Regions from separate parts of the Pseudarthrobacter sp. TAF60_1 genome, predicted to be linked through region 1. Evidence: predicted binding sites of a transcription regulator. Region 1 holds the regulator's gene; the other holds the start of a gene.
The links. Region 1 encodes HspR, which represses chaperone genes until heat shock. Its sites were predicted from a motif close to AAGTTGAGTCNNNNNGACTCAACTT; they were not measured.
Positions count from the first base shown of each region.

Region 2: a site for HspR is predicted at 2,668-2,692, ahead of clpB (ATP-dependent chaperone ClpB). Genes of this name have one in related genera too.

Region 1 covers NZ_JBFRDI010000014.1:111,664-122,431, reverse strand. Annotated here, with positions in the region: gene betT (choline BCCT transporter BetT) at 1-627, opposite strand, end outside; gene AB4Y73_RS16000 (FAD-binding monooxygenase) at 737-2,629, opposite strand; gene AB4Y73_RS15995 (hypothetical protein) at 2,738-3,109, opposite strand; gene AB4Y73_RS15990 (heat shock protein transcriptional repressor HspR) at 3,271-3,696, opposite strand; gene AB4Y73_RS15985 (DnaJ C-terminal domain-containing protein) at 3,712-4,683, opposite strand; gene AB4Y73_RS15980 (nucleotide exchange factor GrpE) at 4,778-5,461, opposite strand; gene dnaK (molecular chaperone DnaK) at 5,464-7,341, opposite strand; gene AB4Y73_RS15970 (hypothetical protein) at 7,594-7,977, opposite strand; gene AB4Y73_RS15965 (hypothetical protein) at 8,081-8,542, opposite strand; gene AB4Y73_RS15960 (molybdopterin oxidoreductase family protein) at 8,539-10,768, opposite strand, start outside.
Region 2 covers NZ_JBFRDI010000020.1:45,631-56,398, forward strand. Annotated here, with positions in the region: gene AB4Y73_RS19050 (ABC transporter permease) at 1-271, shown strand, start outside; gene AB4Y73_RS19055 (sulfate/molybdate ABC transporter ATP-binding protein) at 268-1,332, shown strand; gene AB4Y73_RS19060 (hypothetical protein) at 1,455-2,141, shown strand; gene AB4Y73_RS19065 (hypothetical protein) at 2,150-2,539, opposite strand; gene clpB (ATP-dependent chaperone ClpB) at 2,724-5,381, shown strand; gene AB4Y73_RS19075 (SDR family NAD(P)-dependent oxidoreductase) at 5,452-6,171, opposite strand; gene AB4Y73_RS19080 (DNA polymerase IV) at 6,362-7,435, shown strand; gene AB4Y73_RS19085 (Lrp/AsnC family transcriptional regulator) at 7,472-7,993, opposite strand; gene AB4Y73_RS19090 (NAD(P)/FAD-dependent oxidoreductase) at 8,104-9,351, shown strand; gene AB4Y73_RS19095 (hypothetical protein) at 9,379-10,203, opposite strand; gene AB4Y73_RS19100 (septum formation family protein) at 10,232-10,768, opposite strand, start outside.

The sequences.
Region 1 (10,768 bases):
GGCCATGCCGAGGAGAGCGTACATGGCCCAGCCGGCCACGCCGTAATGGAACATGGTCCAGACCACGGCGTCTGCGGCAGCGGCCGGAGTTTGTCCTTGGCCTGCCGGCGGCGACATGTACTGGCTGATGGGCCCGGTAACCGAGAAGAAAAGCATGTCGATACCCACGCCGGCGGCAAACAGCATGGCCACCCAGGTGAAGAGCTTGTACTGGGGCCGCGAGTGGTCCGGACCGAGCCGGACCGAGCCTTCTTTGGAGAAGGCGACCCACAGGACAAACCCGATCACCACAGTCACGGTGAGGACGTAAAACCAGCCCACGTTCTCCGCGATCCAGGCCACCACCGTCTTCATGGTGGACTGGGCACTGGCCGGCACCAGCATCGCCCACACGGAGAAGGCGATGATGATGACCGATGCGATGACGAAAACGCGCCAGTTGACTTTGGGCTGGGGTTGCTCGATAAGTTCTGCGGGGCCGCGGCTTAGCTCCTGGCTGGAAACCGGTGGGCGGTTCTCGAATTCCTGGCCGCTACGGCGGCGGTCTGTGCCGCCGAGCTGACTGCGTGGAACGAGTGCCTTCGGGGTTCCATCTGCCGGGCGCCGCGTGTCTTCTTGTTCAGCCATGGAATCTCATGCTAGTACACCCTGCCTAAACGGGACCCGGTCAGAGGACCCCGCCGGCTGGTCTCAAGCACCCAATTCCGCGTGGACAGAGGCCTCTTCCGGGCGGCTCCTACGCCGGTTTCCGGCCGGCCAGGAGGGGCGCGAAGAAGGCGGCGAGTTCCGCCGTCGCAGACAGTGGCAGCACGTTGGCGACATACTGGTCCGGCCGCACCACCACCACAACACCGTCACGGTGCAGGCCCCGGAGTTCGAAGATGTCAGCCTTGGGATCGGTGGCGTAGACCTTCTCGTAGTCCCTGAGTTTGAATGGCCCAACGTGCGGCTTGAACGCCTCCGGGACGGCGCCTATGTCCACTTGGGTATGGTCCTGCTGGTAGATGACTTTGACGTCGAACCACGCGTCCGGATCAGCTTCCGACGGCGTCGCAGCCAGCGGTGATTCGGCTGAGTTCGCGAGCCACCCGGCCAGGTCCGTGGTGGGTGACGAGGCGCCTGCGGCGGCCGGGTCTGCGAAGACGTAGATGCGCCAGCGGCCATCGGCCGTGGCGTGGTGGCCGAGGTGGATGGGGTTGGCATCGCACACCCGCACCACCGGCGCGGACTTGAAACGCTTGCCGATCGGGAAGCCCGCGGCCAGGTCCTGATGTGTAGCTTCGGCAGTGATGAGGGATGGTGTGTACTGGGTCATGAATCCTGCGGGGAACTCGGCGGTCCTGACGTAGAAGTCCTCGAGCTCGGAGGGGCTCTCAAACTCCTCCGGCTTCTTAGCCATCATGGTGGACCACACTTTGTCGAAGTCGATGAGATTCTTGGCGACCACCTGGCGTTCGGCGGAATACGTGGCAAGCAGGCTTGCGGGGCTACGGCCTTCGAGCACGTGCCCGAGCTTCCAGCCGAGGTTGAAACCGTCCTGCAAAGAGACGTTCATGCCCTGGCCGGCCTTGGCGCTGTGCGTGTGGCAGGCGTCGCCCGTGATGAACACCCGCGGTGTGCGCGTGCCGCGCTGGTCCGGAAGGACGTCGTCGAACCTGTCCGTAAGGCGGTGGGCTACCTCGTACACGCTGTGCCAGGCGACGTTCCGGACGTCAAGCGAGTACGGGTGCAGGATGGCGTTCGCGTGGGCGATGATCTGCTCAATGGTGGTGCTGCGTACGGCCCCCTTGTTGTCGGGGTCCACCTCGCCGAGGTCCACGTACATGCGGAAAAGGTGGCCGCCTTCGCGCGGGATCAGCAGGATGCTGCCGCCCGAACCGGACTGGATCGCGCATTTCGTGCGGATATCGGGGAAGTCCGTGACGGCGAGGATATCCATGACGCCCCACGCGTGATGGGCCTCGTCGCCGGCCATGGTGCAACCGATCGCTGCCCGCACCTTGCTGCGCGCGCCGTCCGCGCCGACCACATATTTGGCCCGCACAACCCGCTCTTCACCCTCGTTCGGACCCACCGCAAGGGCCAGAGTGACGGTAACTGGATAGTCACCTTCACCTACCTCCAGGCTGCGGAACTCGTACCCGTAGTCTGGTTTCATCCGGGTTGGGGCGTCCGCCATGTATTCGGCGAAGTAGTCCAGCACGCGGGCCTGGTTGACAATCAGGTGCGGAAACTCGCTGATGCCCATCTCATCGTCAACAGCTCGGGCCGCCCTGGCGATCCGGGAGCGGTCCGCGGGGTCGGGCTTCCAGAACGCCATCTCCGTGATTCGGTAGGCCTCGGCGATGATCCGTTCGGCGAAGCCAAAGGCCTGGAAGGTCTCCACGCTGCGGGCCTGGATGCCGTCGGCCTGTCCGATGACGAGCCTTCCTGCCCGACGTTCCACAATGCGCGTGGTGATGCTGGGGAACTGGGAAAGCTGGGCCGCAGCAAGCATTCCGGCGGGCCCGGTGCCAACGATGAGCACGTCAACTTCGCCGGGCAGTTCTGCCGGGCGATTGAGACCGACGCCGGCGGCAGGCTGGATGCGCGGGTCCCCTGATACGTAACCGTGGTGATGGAACTGCACGGGCTACCTCACTTCGTTGTGTGAATGTACTCGATAGTACGCCGGACGGCTCCCGATTTCAGGGCCACAGCCCGGCGCACCATTGCGCATTCGAAGAGGAGATCTGGGCTAGCCCATCGCCGGCGCCACCCTGGTCCCGGGACTGAACTGGCGGCGGGCCCAGCGGGCGAGTTTCTTGCCCTTGCCCTTCCACCAGCTGTCCTCGTCCTTGTCGTGATGAAGGCGGAAGATGATCGCCACCATCACGAACGTGGACATACAGACGTCCATCCACGACCAGGACAGCGCGGCGATGAGTGCGCTCATGCCGGTAGCAATGATCGACGGGATGGCCAGCGTCCGGAAGACGGTGCTGGCTACGTACCGGCGGTGCGATCTCGGCACCGAGAGTGCCCGCACCATGTCAAAGCACGCGCAGACCACCACTATGGTCTGCCCGATGGCCAGCAGGATCAGCCCAGCACTGGACCCTGCAAACATGACGACTGAAGAACCAAACACGTGAAACCCCCAGAGCCTCGAACCTTCGCTGTGAGACCAGCAACGGTTCCATTCAAGTCAGTGGGGGCGGATGGGTCACGAGTAGTGGGTACTCGAATTTTCCGAGTATTTTGATTCCAGGGTGCTTGTTTCGAACGCGCTTACTTGCCCAGAGCCCTGGGCCGCCAGACCACCACGGCCTGCGAGCGGGCGCGGGGACGCTGGCCGCGGGCCAGGCTCACTACATCGCCGGCCGCTCCGGCGGCAAAGATTCTGGAGTCCAGGGGATCACGACGACGGGCCACCTCCTCGGTCAGTTCGCTGACCTTGCGCTGGAGTGCGGCCACCTGGTTCTCCAGCTCGAGGATACGTTTGATTCCCTCCAGCGAGACGCCTTCGTGGGAGAGCCGCTGAACCTCACGCAGCATGTTGACGTCACGCTGCGAGTAGCGGCGGGACTTCCCCGGCGCCCGGCTGGGCGAAACAATGCCCAGCCGGTCGTACTGCCGGAGGGTCTGCGGGTGCATGTCCGCCAGTTCAGCCGCCACCGAGATCACGAAGATCGGCTGGTCAGCACTGATATTCACGGTCTGCTCCGCTGCTTACAGCCGGGCCTTGGCGGCCAGGCCCTGTCGAACATCGGCGTCGGCGGTGGCCTCGGCGAAGGCCTTCACGGCCGCCTCAGCCTCTTTGTTCAGGTTCTTGGGAACCGCCACGTCGATGGTCACCAGAAGATCACCGGTTGCCTTGGACGTTTTCACGCCTCGGCCCTTCACCCGGAGCGTCCGGCCCGAGGGTGTGCCGGCCGGAACGCGGACCTTTACCGTCTCGCCATCGATGGTGGGAACTTCAATGTCCGCGCCCAAAGCAGCTTCCGGGAAGGTGACCGGAACGTGGACGCGGAGGTTGTCGCCATCGCGCGTGTAGAAAGCGTGGGGCTGGACGGACACAGACACCATCAGGTCGCCGTTGCCTGCCGGTGACGGCTGGCCCTTCCCGCGGACGCGCACTTTCTGGCCGTCCTTGATGCCGGCGGGGACACGGACGTCAATGACTTCGCCGCTGGGTTCCCGCAGGCCGATGGTGGTGCCGCGGATCGAGCCGGCGAAGGAAATGCTGGTGGTCGCGGTGCGGTCAGCACCCTTTTGGGGTGCCCGCTGGAAGCCGGTCTGGCCGCCAAAGCCGCCGCCGAACAGGTCCGCGAACTCGGGCGGGATGCCCCCGGAAGTGCTGAAGCCGCCGGCGTGACGGCCGGCGTTGCCGGTGAACAGGCCGCCGAACATGTCCTCGAACCCGCCGTTGCCGCCCGCGGCGCCGCCCGGTGCGAACCTGGCTCCTCCGCCCATGGCCCGGATGGCGTCGTACTGCTGGCGCTCGTCCGGATCAGAGAGCACCGAATACGCCTCAGAGATGTCTTTGAACTTCTTCTCAGAGGCAGCGTTTCCCGCGTTGGTGTCCGGGTGGTGCTGGCGGGCAAGTTTCCGGTACGCCTTCTTGATATCGGCGTCGGAAGCGTCCTTGGCGACACCAAGGATCGCGTAAAAGTCCTTGTCCACCCAATCCTGGCTAGCCAATGGCGTTTCCTTTCAAAGTTTGGTGTCGAGATGGCAGTTCGCGCCAATGTTCTTCCGAATCACTGCCGCGAACTGCCATCTCGATGGAGTAATGCTAAGCCGGGACGGCGACGATGACCTGTGCTGCGCGGAGGACTCGGTCTCCTGATTTGTAGCCGGAGCGGAGGACCTGGCTGACTGTGTCAACCTCGATGTCCTCGCCCGGCTGCTGGATCAGGGCTTCGTGGATGTTCGGGTCGAACTCCACGCCGGTCTCAACAATGCGGACCAGGCCGTACGTCTTCAGCGCGGTCTCCAGCTTGGTGGCGATGGCCGCGAACGGACCGTCCGCGAGGTCACCATGCTGGCGTGCGGCGTCGATGTCGTCCAGGACCGGGAGCAGGGAGTTCAGGACGCCGATGACGGCCATCTCCCCTGCCACGGCCCGGTCGCGTTCAACGCGCTTGCGGTAGTTGACGTACTCAGCCTGGAGGCGGAGGAGGTCGTTCTTCAGCTCGGCCGCCTCAGCATGCCCTGCACCCTGGGCCACAGATTCCTCTGCCGGCACCTCGACGCCGTTGAGGATTTCCTCGGCCTGGGCGAGGGCGTCGCCGTCGGAGTCCACCGGCGGGTGGGCCTCAGCGTGCTGCTCGCCCTCCGGGTGCCTGGCCTGCCCGGTCACCGGGTCAACCTTGCGGTTGTCCCGAATGACCGGCTCCTGCTGGCTGCTGGCCCGGCGCTCCGCAGCTTCCTGGCTCGCGGATGAGTTGTGCTCTTCCTCGTTACCGTGGTGCGGCATGGCTACTTCTTCGCTTCGTCTTCGTCGATGATCTCGGCGTCGACGATGTCCTCATCGGCCGACTTCTGGCCGCCTGCTGCACCAGCGGCGCCTTCAGCACCGGCAGCGCCCGTGGCGCCGTCCGGGGAACCGGCCTGCGAGTAGATGGCCTCTCCAAGCTTGGTCTGGGAAGCCTGCAGCTTCTCAAACGCGGACTTGACTGCGGCGTCGTCGGTGCCTTCGAGGGCCTTCTTCAGGGCGTCGACGTCGGCCTGGACCTCGGTCTTGACCTCTTCGGGCAGCTTGTCGGCGTTGTCGGCGATGAGCTTGTCCACGGAGTAGGCGAGTTGCTCGGCCGTGTTGCGGGTGTCGGTGGCCTCGCGGCGGGCCTTGTCCTCGGCTGCGTGCTCTTCGGCGTCCTTGACCATGCGGTCAATGTCTTCCTTGGACAGCGCGGTGCCGCCGGTGATGGTCATGGACTGTTCCTTGCCGGTGCCCTTGTCCTTCGCGGAGACATGCACGATGCCGTTGGCGTCGATGTCGAAAGTGACCTCGACCTGCGGGACGCCGCGCGGGGCCGGTGCGATGCCGGTCAGCTCGAACGTGCCCAGCGGCTTGTTGTCACGGGTGAACTCACGCTCGCCCTGGAAGACCTGGATGGCCACGGACGGCTGGTTGTCGTCAGCGGTGGTGAAGGTCTCGGACCGCTTGGTGGGGATGGCCGTGTTGCGCTCGATCAGGTGCGTCATGACGCCACCCTTGGTTTCGATGCCGAGGGAAAGCGGGGTGACGTCGATCAGCAGGACGTCCTTGCGCTCGCCCTTGAGGACACCCGCCTGGAGTGCGGCGCCGACTGCAACGACCTCATCCGGGTTGACGCCCTTGTTGGGCTCCTTGCCGCCGGCGAGTTCCTTAACCAGGTCGGAGACGGCCGGCATACGGGTGGAACCGCCCACGAGCACGATGTGGTCGATCTCGGACAGCTTGATGCCGGCTTCCTTGATGACGTCGTGGAACGGCTTCTTGGTGCGCTCGAGCAGGTCCTTGGTGAGGTCCTGGAACTTGGCGCGGGTCAGCTGTTCGTCCAGGTGGACCGGGCCGTCGGGGGTGACGGAGAGGTACTGGAGGGAAACGTTGGTGCTGGTGGAGGAGGACAGTTCCTTCTTGGCCTGCTCGGATGCCTCGCGGAGACGCTGCAGGGCGATCTTGTCCTTGGACAGGTCGATGCCCTTGACCTTGAGCTGGTTCAGCAGGTAATCCACGACGCGCTGGTCCCAGTCGTCGCCGCCGAGGCGGTTGTCACCGGCGGTGGCGCGGACCTGAATGGTGGAGAAGTTGTCTTCGTCCTTGCCCACTTCGAGCAGGGAGACGTCGAACGTGCCGCCACCGAGGTCGAAGACCAGGATGAGTTCGTCTTCCTTGCCCTTGTCCAGGCCGTAGGCCAGTGCTGCGGCGGTGGGCTCGTTGACGATACGCAGGACGTTCATGCCCGCGATCTCGCCGGCTTCCTTGGTGGCCTGACGCTCGGCGTCGTTGAAGTAGGCCGGAACGGTGATCACAGCGTCGGTGACCTTTTCACCGAGGTAGGACTCGGCGTCGTTCTTCAGCTTCATGAGCACGCGGGCGGAAATTTCCTGCGCGGTGTACTTCTTGTCATCGATCGCGACGGACCAGTCGGTGCCCATGTGGCGCTTGACGGAGGCGATGGTGCGGTCGATGTTATTGACGGCCTGGCGCTTGGCGATCTCGCCAACCAGGACCTCGCCGGACTTGGAGAACGCAACGACGGACGGCGTGGTGCGGCCACCCTCGGCGTTGGCAATAACGGTGGGCTCGCCACCTTCGAGAACGGAGACGACGGAGTTGGTGGTTCCGAGGTCGATACCTACTGCACGTGACATGTGTTGCTTCCTTCTTTCCTTGGAAACTTGCTGGCGCCCACTCATTGAGCGTTCTGCACTCAACTTTACTCAGGGAGCAACTGATGTCAATCCAAAGTTGAGCGCGGTACGCTCAACTTTGGAATTTTGTGTGGCGGCCGAATGGGCAAACCTCCCGGAATTGCGCGCCCTGGGGAGGGAGATTCATGGGAAGGAAGCCCGTTCGCTGTGCGTGAACGGGCTGCCAAAGCTTAGGAATCCAAAACGGGAAACTTAGGAGTTCCTGCCCTCGTCCTCCTCAACCTCGCGGGCAGTAGATGCACCTCGGGCCGTTCCCACCACTCCGGCATCGCCATAATCACCTTCCGGATAGTCGGCTTCCTCAGGCTGTTCCTCAACGCCTCCTACCACGCCGGCATCGCCATAGTTGCCCTTGGGATAGTCGCCCTCCTCAGGCTGCTCCTCAACGCCGCCCACCGCCCCGGCATCGCCATAGTTGCCCTCCGGATAGTCGCCCTCCTCAGGCTGCTCCTCAACGCCGCCCACCACCCCGGCATCGCCGTAGTCGCCTTCCACGTACTGGCCGCCCTCGCCCTCCAGTCCAGGCGCACTGCTGGCCTTGCGGGGCTCGTCGTCACGTGCAGGGTTCTCAGTCATGGCTAGTCTCTCCTTTGAGGTTCCGCGTCCACCTGGGCGCAGTTGGAGTCTACCCAGCCTGGGCGGGGCGAAACAGGGGGCGGCCGCAACTCGCAGCCGCTCATCAGCGCGCGGCCACGAGCGCCTGCGGGGCGGCCTGCTTCATCCGCGTCTGCAGCCACTTGAGCTGCGTTGACGTCTGGGAATCGCACTGCGCCACCACGGCTAGGAGCTCTTCATCGCGCAGGGCGGAGGCAGCCTGCTTGACCATGGTCCAGGTGATGTCCACGAAGCTCGCCAGAAGATAGAGGTCCTGCAGGTCACGCAACAGGCCGACCGGCCCGCTCCGGGTTTCGGCCAGGCCCTGGGCATGCAGCCGCTCCGGCTCATTCCCCGACCTATCCTCGCCATAGCGATCGACGACGGGCCGCAGCAGCCGCTGATGCTCGTCGCACTGCCGCGCCAGGGTGAGGCACAGGAAGTGGACATCAGGTTCCGCGCCGTGCCCGTCCGCCACTTGGCGGTACGAGGTTGCCAGCGTTTCTTCGGCCTTATGCAGCAGGCCAAGGTAGATCTCGAGGTTCATGGCCGGCCTCCGGCGGAGTTGACGGCGCCTGGAAACTGCGGTGGCGCGGCCGGGGTAAGGAGTTCTGACGCTTCCCCGCCCGGGCCGCCCTTGGTAGCTGGAACGTGACCGGTCCCCGCAGGCCGGGACGCCGTCGTCGTCGGCGCCGGAGCAGGTCCGGAACCGCTCCCAAGCGGTTCCACCTTTACCGCGGCGTTCTTGAACACCGGCTGCTTGGACACCGGGTCCCACTCGGTGAGCGTGAGTTCGTTGGCGGCGGTGGGATGCTCCCCCGGAACGCCGCCGGCATCCCAGTAGCCGTAATGGAAAGGTGCAAAGACACTGCCGGGTCGGATGCCACTGATGCGGACAGGCACTTCAATGCTGCCGCGCCGGGAGGAGACCCGCACCAAATCGCCTTCAGAGATTCCCAGCGCCTCACAATCTGCCGCTGCCATCTCCACCCAGGCCTTCGGTGCGGCCGCCGTCAGCGGTTTGGAACGGCCAGTTTTGGTGCGCGTATGGAAGTGGTACGCGGTACGCCCAGTCGTGTAGCGGAGAGGGTAATCCTGGTCCGGTTCCTCGTGCGGCGGCGTGTAGGGCGTTGTGCGCAGGAACGCCCGGCCGGCAGGAGCCATAGCTTTATATTCCGTCGGAGGAATGGACGCACCGGTGAGGAGGTCGTGGCCATAGCTTTCGCAGTATGTAGGGTCCGTTGGGAACAGACCGTCGTTGTAGAGACGGACCCGGCCATCGGGATAGTCGTCGTTGCACGGCCAGGGAATGCCGCTCCCGCCGCGCAGCTTTTCGTAGCTGATGCCTGAGTAGTCGCAGGGGCGGCCCCGGGAACATTCCTTCCAAGCGTCAAAGGCTTGCTCGGGGCCGGCCCATGGCAGCAGGGGTGCACCATCCTGCGTGCGGAAGTCCATCCGGCGGGCGTAATCGAGGAAGATATCCAAGTCCGGGCGGGCTTCGCCCGGGGGTTCCACGGCCTTGTCCGAAAGGTGCACGGTGCGGTCCGCGTTGGTGAACGTCCCGGCCTTTTCGCCCCAGCCGGCGGCAGGGAGGACGACGTCGGCCGCCTGGGCTGTTTCGGTCAGGTACAGGTCTTGGACTACGAGGAAGAGTTCCGGTTTGGCGAGGATCTCCCGGATCCTGGGCAGCTGCGGCATGGAGACGGCCGGATTGGTGGCCGACACCCAGAGGAGTCCGATGGAGCCCTGCTCCGCGTAACGGAAGATTTGCATCGCGTGCGTGGGTGGCGCCCAGTGCGGAATGATCGCCGGGTCCACTTTCCAGAGCCGCGCCAACTCGTTGATGTGGTCCTCGTTTTCCCAGTTCCGGAAGCCCGGCAGGTCGCCGTCGGCCCCGCATTCCCTATTGTTCTGCGCCGTGGGCTGCCCGTTCATCTGCAGTAACCCGCAGCCGGGGCGCCCCAGCATGCCGCGCAGCAGGTGCAGGTTGTTGACCTGGCAGGAGGCGGCCGTGGCTTGCGAGGACTGGTAGAACCCCTGGAGCACCGTGGACAGGACCCGGGCCGAGGTTCCGAAGATCCTTGCGGCCTCCCGGATGTCTTCGGCGGCCACGCCGCAGGTTTCCGCCGCGGCGTCGGGAGTCCAGGGCTCCACGGTCTTCCGGAGATCCTCTAGCCCGAGCGTGTGCTCGCTCAGGTAGGCCGTATCCTCCCAGCCGTTATGCAGGACTTCACGGACCAAAGCGTGCATCAGCGCCAGGTTGGTGCCCGGCTTGAGCGCGAGATGGACGTCCGCATGCTTCGCGACCTCCGTGTCACGGGGGTCCACGCACACGATCTTCGGGCGGTCCGGTCCCCCGATCCTGTCCAAAACCCTCGACCAGAGAACGGTTTGCGTTTCGGCCATGTTGTGCCCGTACAAAAACATGGCATCGCAGTGGTCGATGTCTTCATACGCCCCGGGCTGCCCGTCGGCGCCGAAGGATTCCTTTAGTGCAGCCGCGGCCGTGGCTGTGCACAGCCGGGTGTTGCCGTCCATATGCGGCGTGCCGATGCCGGCCTTCCCGATCACGGCCAGGGCGTAATACTCCTCGAGGAACAGTTGGCCGCTGGTGTAGAAGCCATGGCTCAACGGCCCTTTGGTCCGGAGCAGTTCCCGGCTTCTTTCGACAATGCGGCCCATGGCCGTGTCCCAACTGCATTCCACCAGCTGCCCGTTCTCGCGGATCAGCGGCTGTGTGAGACGGTCCTTGTGCGACACTCCCTGCCAACTG
Region 2 (10,768 bases), on a different contig from region 1:
CCTCGCGTCCGGCGCGGTTCTCTCCTTCGCGCGCAGCCTCGGCGAATTTGGCGCCACCCTCACATTCGCGGGGAGCCTGCAGGGGGTGACCCGGACGCTGCCGCTGGAAATCTACCTGCAGCGCGAGACGGACGCCGATGCCGCCGTCGCGCTTTCCCTGGTCCTGGTGTCCGTCGCCATTGCCGTGGTGGCGCTCGCGTACCGCAGCCCGCGGGTGAGTAAGCCGGAGGGTACGACGACGGCGCCCGCCGCAGGCGGTGAAGTCCGGTGACGTTTCTGGTTCAGGCAGCGGTGGAGCAGCGCGGATTCGACGTTGCCCTGAGCGTCGGGCCTGCCGAGACGGTAGCCGTCATGGGGGCCAACGGAGCAGGCAAATCCACCCTGCTGAACGTCATCGCGGGCCTGCTGCACCCGGATTCGGGCAGGGCGGAACTGGACGGCAGGACCTTGTTCGACCTCACCGCCGGACGCACAACATGGACTGCGCCGCATCATCGCGGCACCGCCCTCCTGGCCCAGGAACCGTTGCTGTTCCCGCACCTGAACGTATTGGACAACGTAGCATTTGGTCCGCGCAGCGCAGGCGTCTCGAAGGAAGCCGCCAGGAGGTCCGCCGAGCATTGGCTGGCCGAGGTGGAGGCAACTGAGCTCCAAACCCGCCGCCCGGCCGAGCTGTCCGGCGGGCAGGCGCAGCGGGTGGCCGTGGCCCGGGCGCTCGCCGCCGATCCCGGGTTGCTCCTGTTGGATGAGCCGATGGCCGCACTGGATATCCATGCCGCGCCGCTGCTCCGGCGCCTCCTCAGGCGCGTCCTGGCGGGGCGCCGCGCCATCATCATCACGCACGACGTCCTCGATGCCCTCATGCTGGCGGACCGCGTCGTGATCCTGGAAAACGGCCGGATCAGCGAGGAAGGCCCCACCCGCGAGGTCCTGCAAAGGCCGCGCAGCCGCTTTGCCGCAGGCCTCGCCGGGCTCAACTTTGTGGCCGGGACCGTCACCGAACACGGCCTTCAATCCGGCGGGCTTAGACTCTACGGACAGCACCACGACGTCCCCGGCCCGCTGCCGGCCGGGCAGCCCGGCGTGGCCGTCTTCCCGCCGTCGGCCGTTTCCGTTTTCCTGTCCGAGGCGCACGGCAGCCCGCGCAATGCCTTTCCGGTGGCCATCACTGACCTGGAGCCGCACGGCGACCAGGTCCGCGTCCGCGCCGGCGAAAACGGGCGGCTGAGCGCCGACATCACCCCGGCCGCCGCCGCCGATCTGGGGCTCGCCCCGGGCATGCAGGTGTATTTCGTGATCAAGGCCGGCGCCGTGTCCATCTACGCGAGCTGACCCCCCCAACGCTCTCTCACTTAATGTGCCTTTTGGGCCAACGCTCTCTCACGTCGGGCAGTGTACGGGCGGGTAGGCTGGTCAGCGTCGTCCGGACGGGGCGGCGGTATTGGGGGAGAATCATGAACGTTCCAGTCGGGCGTGCGCGCGGCCGAAAAATGACGACGGCGGCTGCCGCCCTGGCGCTGCTGACCGGCCTTACGGGCTGCAGTCTGTTTCCGTCGCCCGCGCCGCTGCCGGACATCGCACCGGCCACGCCCGTGTCGGCGCTGCCGCCGGAATGCCCCTTCGTCGGACAGAACGACCTGACACCGGTCCGGATCCCCATCGGCACCCCGCGCGAGACGATCGGCAGCGTCCTGAACGCCTACAGCGGCTGGCTCAACGCCGGTTCCGAGTTGGTCACCGCCTGGAGCCCCGGCAATGCGGTCCCGGAAAATTGTGTTGAGCGGCTCGCGGCCCGGAATGCGGAGGCCTACTCGAGCACCCTGTTCACCACCCACGGCGACGTCGCGTGGCAGGAATACTTTGCCTCGGTGAAAGCGATGAACCAGCGGAACCTGGCGGCGGTCCGCCTTGGGGAGCCGGGCACGGGCGGGCGCGGGAAATTTGACCTGCTGCGGGAGATCGATTCAAGCGCCACGGACAGCGGAACGTTCCTGAAGTTCGACGCCGTCTACCGCCCCGTGGTGGCCGGGCAGGGCAACTGGGAGGACCTGGACAAACCAACCCGCTGGTATGTGGAACTGGTCCCGGCAGGCGAGTTCCTGGTGATCAACTACATCGAGACCAAACCCGCCGCCGGCTAGGTGCCCAGTTACATCCCTGGCATGTCCAGGAACTCGTAGACCTGGATGCTGGCGCCGGGCATCATGAGGTGCGGGTGCCCCTCGAGCAGCGACTCGGCGCCGGCGAGGTCCTCGGCCTGCAGGATGCCGTACCCGCCAACATGGCTGCTGCTGCTGACTTCTGAAGCGCCCGTCGCCGTAATTTCCCGGCCTTCTCCCAGGGGGCTGCCCATGTCCACAATGCCGCTTCCGGCACGGTCTGCCCACTCCATCCACGCCTTCATGCCTTCCTGCGCGGCCTCCGGCGAACTTTGCTCCATCTGGGCCTGGGCTGACTGGGGTGCGATGTAAAGAACAGCAAACTTCTTCATGGCAAACCTCCGCTGGAGTGTGCCGGTGGAGCTATGGTCCCCGGTCACACATCGATCCTAGGTTGATCCAAGGGGCGGCGATACAGTGCAAGGACACTACTTCTCAGGCTGCAAGGCAATGCCAGGAAATGTCCGGTTCGCCGTGGGCAGAAACCCTCTCGGTGTTGCTCAGATCAAAGTTGAGCGTAGTAGACTCAACTTAGCGAAAATGCTCATTTGAAAGGAGCTCTCTTTGGACTTCAAACCCACCACCAAGAGCCAGGAGGCTCTTTCGGCAGCAGCCATGAATGCCTCCACCATCGGCAACCCCCAAGTGGAACCGGCACATCTGCTCAAAGCCCTGATGGATCAGCGGGAGGGGGTCGCCGTTGCACTCCTCCGCGCCACGGGCGCTGACCCGGACGCCGTCAGTGTCCAGGCGAGCAGTGCCATTAAGGCCCTGCCTGCCACCTCGGGCGGCTCCGCGCAGCAGGCCCAGCTCTCCCGGCCCGCGCTGCAGGCCATCCAAAACGCCAAAAACGAAGCCGACCGCCTCGGTGACACCTTTGTGTCCACCGAAATGCTGCTGCTGGGCCTCTCTGCCGGAAGCGACGCCGTCGGGCGGTTAATGCGCGACGCCGGTGCCTCCCATGAGGCGCTGCTGGCCGCCCTGCCGGGTGTCCGCGGTGACCGTAAAGTCACCAGCCCGGACCCCGAGAACACGTTCCAGTCCCTGGAGAAGTTCGGCACTGACCTCACCGCGATGGCGCGCTCGGGCAAGCTGGACCCGGTGATCGGCCGCGACACCGAGATCCGCCGCATCATCCAGGTGCTGAGCCGCCGCACCAAGAACAACCCGGTCATCATTGGCGAGCCCGGCGTGGGCAAGACCGCCGTCGTCGAAGGCCTCGCCCAGCGCATCGTGGCCAATGACGTGCCGGAAAGCCTCCGCGGCAAGACCCTGATCGCCCTGGATCTCGCCTCCATGGTGGCGGGCGCGAAGTACCGCGGCGAGTTCGAGGAGCGGCTCAAGGCCGTCCTGGAGGAAATCAAAAACTCCGAAGGGCAGATCGTCACCTTCATTGACGAGATACACACGGTGGTGGGCGCGGGCGCCACAGGAGAGTCGTCCATGGATGCCGGCAACATGCTCAAGCCCATGCTGGCCCGTGGCGAGCTGCGGTTGATCGGCGCTACAACGCTGGATGAGTACCGCGAGAACATCGAAAAGGACCCGGCACTGGAGCGCCGGTTCCAGCAGGTGTACGTCGGGGAGCCGAGCGTGGAGGACACCATCGGCATCCTCCGCGGCCTTAAGGAACGCTACGAGGCGCACCACAAGGTGACCATCGCGGACGCCGCGCTGGTGGCTGCCGCTACGCTGTCCAACCGCTACATTTCGGGCCGCCAGCTGCCGGACAAGGCCATCGACCTGGTGGACGAGGCCGCCTCCCGGCTGCGGATGGAGATCGACTCCGCGCCTGAAGAGATCGACCAGCTGCGCCGTGCCGTGGACCGGCTCACCATGGAGGAGCTTGCCCTCGAGAACGAGAAGGACGCTGCCTCCGTGGAGCGGTTGGCCGCCCTCCGCGCGGACAAGGCGGACAAGACCGAAGAGCTGGACGCGCTCAACGCCCGCTGGGAAGCCGAGAAGGCAGGCCTGAACCGCGTCGGCGACCTGAAGGCGAAGCTGGACGAACTGCGCTCCACCTACGACAAGGCAGCGCGCGAAGGTGACCTGGAGACGGCGTCGCGGATCCTTTACGGCGAGATCCCCGCCGTCGAGCGCGAACTGAGCGCCGCCGCCGCGGCCGAAGCGGCTGTCACGGATAAGCCCGCCCAAATGGTTGCTGAGGAGGTCACCGCCGACGACATCGCGGAGGTCATTTCCGCGTGGACCGGCATTCCCGCCGGGCGGATGCTGCAGGGGGAAAGCCAGAAGCTGCTGCACATGGAGGAGGAGCTGGGCAAGCGTCTGATCGGCCAGTCAAAGGCCGTTACCGCCGTGTCCGACGCCGTCCGCCGCGCCCGTGCCGGCATCAGCGATCCCAACCGGCCCACGGGCTCATTCCTGTTCCTGGGTCCAACCGGTGTGGGCAAAACGGAGCTCGCCAAGGCGCTCGCGGACTTCCTGTTCGATGACGAACGCGCCATGGTGCGGATCGACATGTCCGAGTACGGCGAGAAGCATTCGGTGGCCCGGCTCGTCGGCGCCCCTCCGGGCTATGTCGGCTACGAGGAGGGCGGCCAGCTGACCGAGGCGGTCCGCCGTCGGCCGTATTCAGTCATCCTGCTGGACGAGGTGGAGAAGGCGCATCCTGAGGTCTTCGACATCCTCCTGCAAGTACTCGACGACGGTCGCCTCACCGATGGCCAGGGCCGCACCGTGGACTTCCGCAACGTCATCTTGGTCCTGACCTCCAACCTCGGCAGCCAGTTCCTGGTGGACCAGACCCTGGATGCGCAGGCCAAGCGGAACGCCGTCATGGCCACGGTCAATGCCTCCTTCAAGCCGGAATTCCTGAACCGGTTGGACGAAGTGGTCCTGTTTGATGCCCTGACCGTGGACGAGCTGTCCCACATCGTGGAACTGCAGGTGGCCGAGCTCGGCAAGCGGCTGCAGGACCGCCGGCTCACGCTGGAAGTGTCCGAGGGCGCCCGCGCCTGGCTGGCCATGTCCGGGTTTGATCCCGCGTACGGTGCCAGGCCGCTTCGCCGGCTCGTGCAGCGGGAGATCGGCGATCGCCTGGCGAAGGCCATCCTGTCCGGTGACATCGCGGACGGCGATACCGTGCTCGTGGATACGGCGGCCGATCTCGATGAACTCACCATCGAGGGCCTGGAAGCGGTGGCAGGGCCCGACGGCGGTGCTCCCGCCGGCACCGGCCTGGTGGTGCGGCGCAAGGCGTAGCCGCCCAGCCCGGAAAGCGGAAAGCGCCCCCTCCGGTGGAGGGGGCGCTTTCGTGTGCTGCAGTGTTCAGCTAGACGGCCGTGTAGCCGCCGTCGATCGGGATGGTGGCTCCTGTGATGAACTTCGCCTTGTCGCTCGCCAGGAAGGTGATGAGGTCGGCAACTTCCTGGGCCTCGCCGACGCGTCCGGCCGGGTGCAGTTTTGCATACTGTTCGAGGGTGGGCTCGTCGATGAGCGGGGTGCGAATGACGCCCGGGGCCACAGCGTTCACGCGGATGCCCTCCTTTGCGTACATCGTCCCGGCGGCGCGGGTCATGTTCACGACGCCGCCCTTGGAAGCCGAGTAAGCAATGTTGTTCGAGACGGCCACGAGGCCGAACATTGACGCGAGGTTGATAACCACGCCGCCGTTGCCCTGTTTGAGGAGCTGCTCGATGACGTACTTGTTGGTGTAGAAGACGCCGGAGTAGTCGATGCCGTTGGTGCGCTCCCAGTTTTCGACCGTCGAGGTGACAACGTCGCCCTCGCCGCCGACACCAGCGGAGGCGACAGCAATGTCAAGGCTTCCGAATTCCTCAACCGTCTTAGCGACGGCGGACTCGACGCTCTCTGCCTTCGAGACGTCGCCCTGGACGAACTTCGCACCGATCTCATCGGCGACTTCCTGGGACTTGGGGTTGAAGTCGAAGATCATGACCTTCGCACCTTCGGCAATGAAGTTCTTTGCGGTCGCGAGACCGAGCCCCGATCCGCCGCCGGTGATGAATGCGACCTTGTTCTCGAGTTGCATGAGTCAGTCCAATCTCTAAGCGATTTTCGCGGTCACGGTTGTGCCGGTTTCCCGCGGTACGCGTGTATATGCGTATGCATCTATCTTCTCACTAATACTTTAAAAGTCAACGAATGTGTGGCGTCTCACATCTTGCGCTGCCGTGGAGGCAGCCGATGCTTGCCGGCAACGTATAGGGCAGACTGGTGGCGTGAGCGGAATCCGGTGGGTGCTGCACGTCGATCTCGACCAGTTCATCGCGGCGGTCGAAGTGCTCCGGCGCCCAGAGCTTGCGGGCAAGCCAATCATTGTCGGAGGTCGGGGCGACCCCACTGAACGGGCTGTGGTGTCCACCGCCTCCTACGAAGCCAGGGCGTTCGGCGTGGGTTCCGGAATGCCTCTCCGCATTGCGGCCAGAAAAGTGCCCGACGCCGTGATCCTGCCCGTCGATCACGAGGCCTACCTTGCGGCATCTGAGACCGTCATGGCTACCCTGCGAGCACAGCCCGGTGCCACCGTGCAGGTGCTTGGTTGGGATGAAGCCTTTATCGGCACCGAGGCAGAGGATCCCGAAGCCTACGCCCGGCAGGTGCAGGCCGCCGTCCTGGCACAAACGCAGCTGCATTGCAGCGTGGGTATCGGCGACACCCTGGTCCGCGCCAAGGTGGCCACCGGTTTCGGCAAACCGGCCGGCGTCTTCCGACTGACCGCCGGGAACTGGCTCGAGGTCATGGGCCTCCGGCCCACCCGGGACCTCTGGGGCGTCGGGGCCAAAGTGTCTGCCCGGCTGGCCAAGCTCGGCATCAACACGGTCGCCGAGCTCGCCGCGTCCGACCCCCAGGGCCTGGTCCCGGAGTTCGGCCCCAGGATGGGTCCCTGGTATGCGGAGCTCGGACGCGGGGACGGCGCCAGTGTTGTGGACGACACCCCGTGGGTGGCCCGCGGGCACAGCCGGGAGACCACCTTCCAGCAGGACCTGACCACGCCCGGCCAGGTGGACGACGCCGTCAGGGAACTGACTGCGCGTGTCTTGGAGGATGTTGTGGCCGAAGGCCGGCCCGTGGTGGGGCTGACCCTCAAGGTGCGGTACGCGCCGTTCTTCACCACAACCCACGCGAAGAAGATCCCCGAGACCTTCGATCGGAACGAAATCCTTGCACGCGCCCTGGATCTTGCGGCCGGAATCGAACCGGACCGACCCATCCGGCTCCTGGGCCTGCGGGCCGAAATGGCAATGCCCGACGACGCCCGCAAGGGACACACGCCCACGCGCGGCGGTTGGTAACGGCGTCCCCCGCCTGAAGCGACGCCGAACATGGAATCAGGCGGCGGGCGAGCTCTCTGTTGGCCGTATGTATTCAAAGATCACGGTGGTGTTGGTCCCGGCCACTTCTGGCCTGAGGCTGAGGTTGGCGGCCACCAGCTCACGGAGTGCCCCGGAATCAGCCACGGCGACGTGAATGAGAAAGTCCCGGTCCCCGGTGACGAAGAAGATGCTTTCGACGGCGGGCAGCCCGGCGAGATATTTTTCGAACTCGGTCAGGTTGGCACGTGCATGGGCATGCAGCCGGATGGCGATCAGGGCCTGCAGTCCGCGCCCCACTGCCGCCGGATCTACATCCGCGTGGAAGCCGCGGATGATGCCCCGGTCCTGAAGGGAGCGGATCCGGCCGTGGCAGGTGGAGGGGGCGACGCCGGCAGCGGCGGCGATGGCATTGTTTGGCATCCGCGCGTCGGCCTGCAGCAACTGAATGATGAGGCGGTCCGTTTCGTCCAGAATCGGGTGCCGACTGTTGTTCGGTTCCTGCGAAAAAGTTCCGCCTCTTTCTGAATGAATTGACATAATTAAAGCTTTGCCCAGAATGATTGCCGAATCAATTGAGGTCCGTTTTTACATTGTTCAGACTGGGGCCAATGCAATATGGCATGCGTCATGGTTGAAGGAGAGTGGAAATGTACTCACGTGCACAGTCGCCCAGCACCGCCGTCGTTGTCGGTGCTGGAATGGTGGGCCTTGCTACGGCCTGGCATCTGCAGGAACGCGGCATCGAGGTGACAGTTCTCGAGCGCTCGGGTGTCGCCGCCGGCGCCTCGTGGGGCAACGCCGGCTGGCTCACGCCAGGCATGGCCATGCCGCTGGCTGATCCGACCTTGTGGTCCTACGCCCCGAAGGCGCTGCTCGATGCTGCTGCGCCGCTGCATATCCCCGCCCGATTGGATCCCAAGCTGTGGGCGTTCCTGGCGCGCTTCGGCCTGCACGCCACTGCCAAGGCCTGGGGCAAGGCCATGGCTGCGCTGACGCCGATTGACCGGATGGCCCTGGACGCCTTCGACGAGCTGACTTCCGGCGGCGTGGACGCGTGGACGCGGAAGGGGCCCTTCGTTATCGGATTCGAGCAGGAAAAGGAAAGCAGGCCGTTCATCCACGAGATCCAGCAGGTGGAGAAGGCCGGGCAGAAGGTGCCGCTCACGCGCCTCGACAATCCGCAGCTCAAGGTGCCGCAGCTCTCCGCCGGTGTCTCAACCGTGTATGAGCTGGAGGAACAGCGCTTCATCGAACCCGGGCCGTTTGTTCAGGCGCTGGCCGATGCCGTACAGGCCCGCGGCGGAAGAATTCTGAACGGCAGGGAGGTGCGTTCCCTGCGCCACGGCCCGGAGGGTATATCCGTGGACAGCCACGGGCAGGAACCGGTCAACGCCGACGTCGTGGTGCTGGCCACCGGAGCCTGGCTGCCGGCGCTGGCCAAGCCGCTCGGCGTGAAGACCCGGGTCCAGGCCGGCCGTGGCTATTCCTTCAGTGTCGCCACGGACGAACCCGCCGAGTTTCCCATCTACTTCCCGGCCCGCCGCGTGGCCTGCACGCCTTACCAGGGCCGGCTTCGGATTGCCGGCACCATGGAGTTCCGCGGGCCGGACGAGCCGTTGCAGACGGGACGCATCGACGCCATCCTCGCCTCCGTCCGGCCGCTGTTCACCCACATGGACCTGGAGAACCTTGAGGACATTTGGGTGGGGTCCCGTCCGGTCACACCCGACGGGCTGCCAGTGGTCGGCGCAACCCGTTCTCCCGGGGTTTACGTTGCCGGCGGGCACGGAATGTGGGGTATTGTGCTGGGGCCGGCCACCGGCAAGTTGCTGGCCGAGCAAATCGCCACCGGGCACATTCCGAACGAGATACGCCCCTTCGACCCGCTCCGGTGACTGGCAGCCGGCAGCGCCCCGGCCTGCTCAGGCCGGGGCGGTCGGCAGCACCAGCAGGTAGCCGGTTGGCAGATCGCTGCTCCAGCGCCGCGGCTCACGGACCACGAACTGCGTAGCCAGTTCGTCCGGGCTGAGCAGGCTGTTCGGGGCGGGCGACGGTCCCCACTGCGCGCTGCCGTACGGGTAGAGCGGATCCTGGACGCGGATGCCGGTGACTGCGAAGTCCGGAAACTGGTGGGGATCACCGAGCGACTCAAACCCGCTCATCACCCACGCGTGCCGGCCGCTCCACATGACCAGGCCCACCGGCCGGCCTGTGTTGGCGATGGCGCGCGCGGCGGTTTGCAGGGCCTGCTTGTAGTCGGCGATGCTGACGACGCTGTATGGCCCCATTCCGGCCTCGGTCAGCACCTGGGCCCATCCGAACGGGTTGGCACCGTTGAACGAGTTGGACGACCGCGCCCGGGCCGTCTCCCACAGCTCGTTCTGTTGCGTACGGTCGGTCCAGGTGCCGCCGCCGGTGTCATCGATGAGGTTGTGTGCCATCTGAATGCTCGCCGCAACACACCAATCAAAGGTGTACTGCGGCACAAAGTCCCCCTCCTGGTAGAGGTTGAGGGCGAACGGCTGAGGCGCTGGAGGCGGCGTGGGAACCGGTGCGGCGGTTGGTGCCAGGAGCGTGGTCTGCTGAGGGGCCGCGGCGGTCTCACCCGGGGCCGACGGTGCAGAGGAAATGGCTGTGGTTGGTTGACCCGTCGCGACGGCATCGAGGCGGATCGCGGGCGTGCAGGCTCCGAGGAGGGTGGCCAGGGCGACCAGCCAGGCCAGAAGACGGGCACGGGCACCGATCATGATCCAGTTTAGCGCGACCCCAAATACCTCAAGGGAGCACGCTGGCGTTGATGACGTTCCCGGCGTCGGCCGTCACGTAACAGTCCACCCTGCGGTCGCCGGAGTCCCAGCTGGTACCACTCGGATAGGCGCGCTGGAAGTTCAGCGCGTAGTCATTCGCTACCGGCGCCAGCTTCGCCGCCCGGCAGGCTTCCAACGCCTTGGCGGCGAGGGCTTCCCGGCCCGGATACGAATCTCCTGCCGGATAGCGGAACACTGCCACCAACTGGGCGGAGTGTCCGGTATCGCAGGCCACCACCGTTGACCGGAGCGCCGCGGGGTCAAAATCCTTGAAGCAATCCCCCAGCCGATAGTCCGGCGGCACCACGCCCTCCCGCGGCAGCGCGAGCGGGGTGGGCAGGGGAGTCGGCGAGATCTCCACGACGCCGGAGCCGGGATCGCCAGCCGGGGCAACCGGCTGGGAATCCAGCCGGTTGGCGAGCCACACCAGTGCAAAGACGACGCCAACCAGAACAAGCGCGAAGACAGCCTTCAGCAGTATTGACGTGCCCCGGCTGTGCTTCGG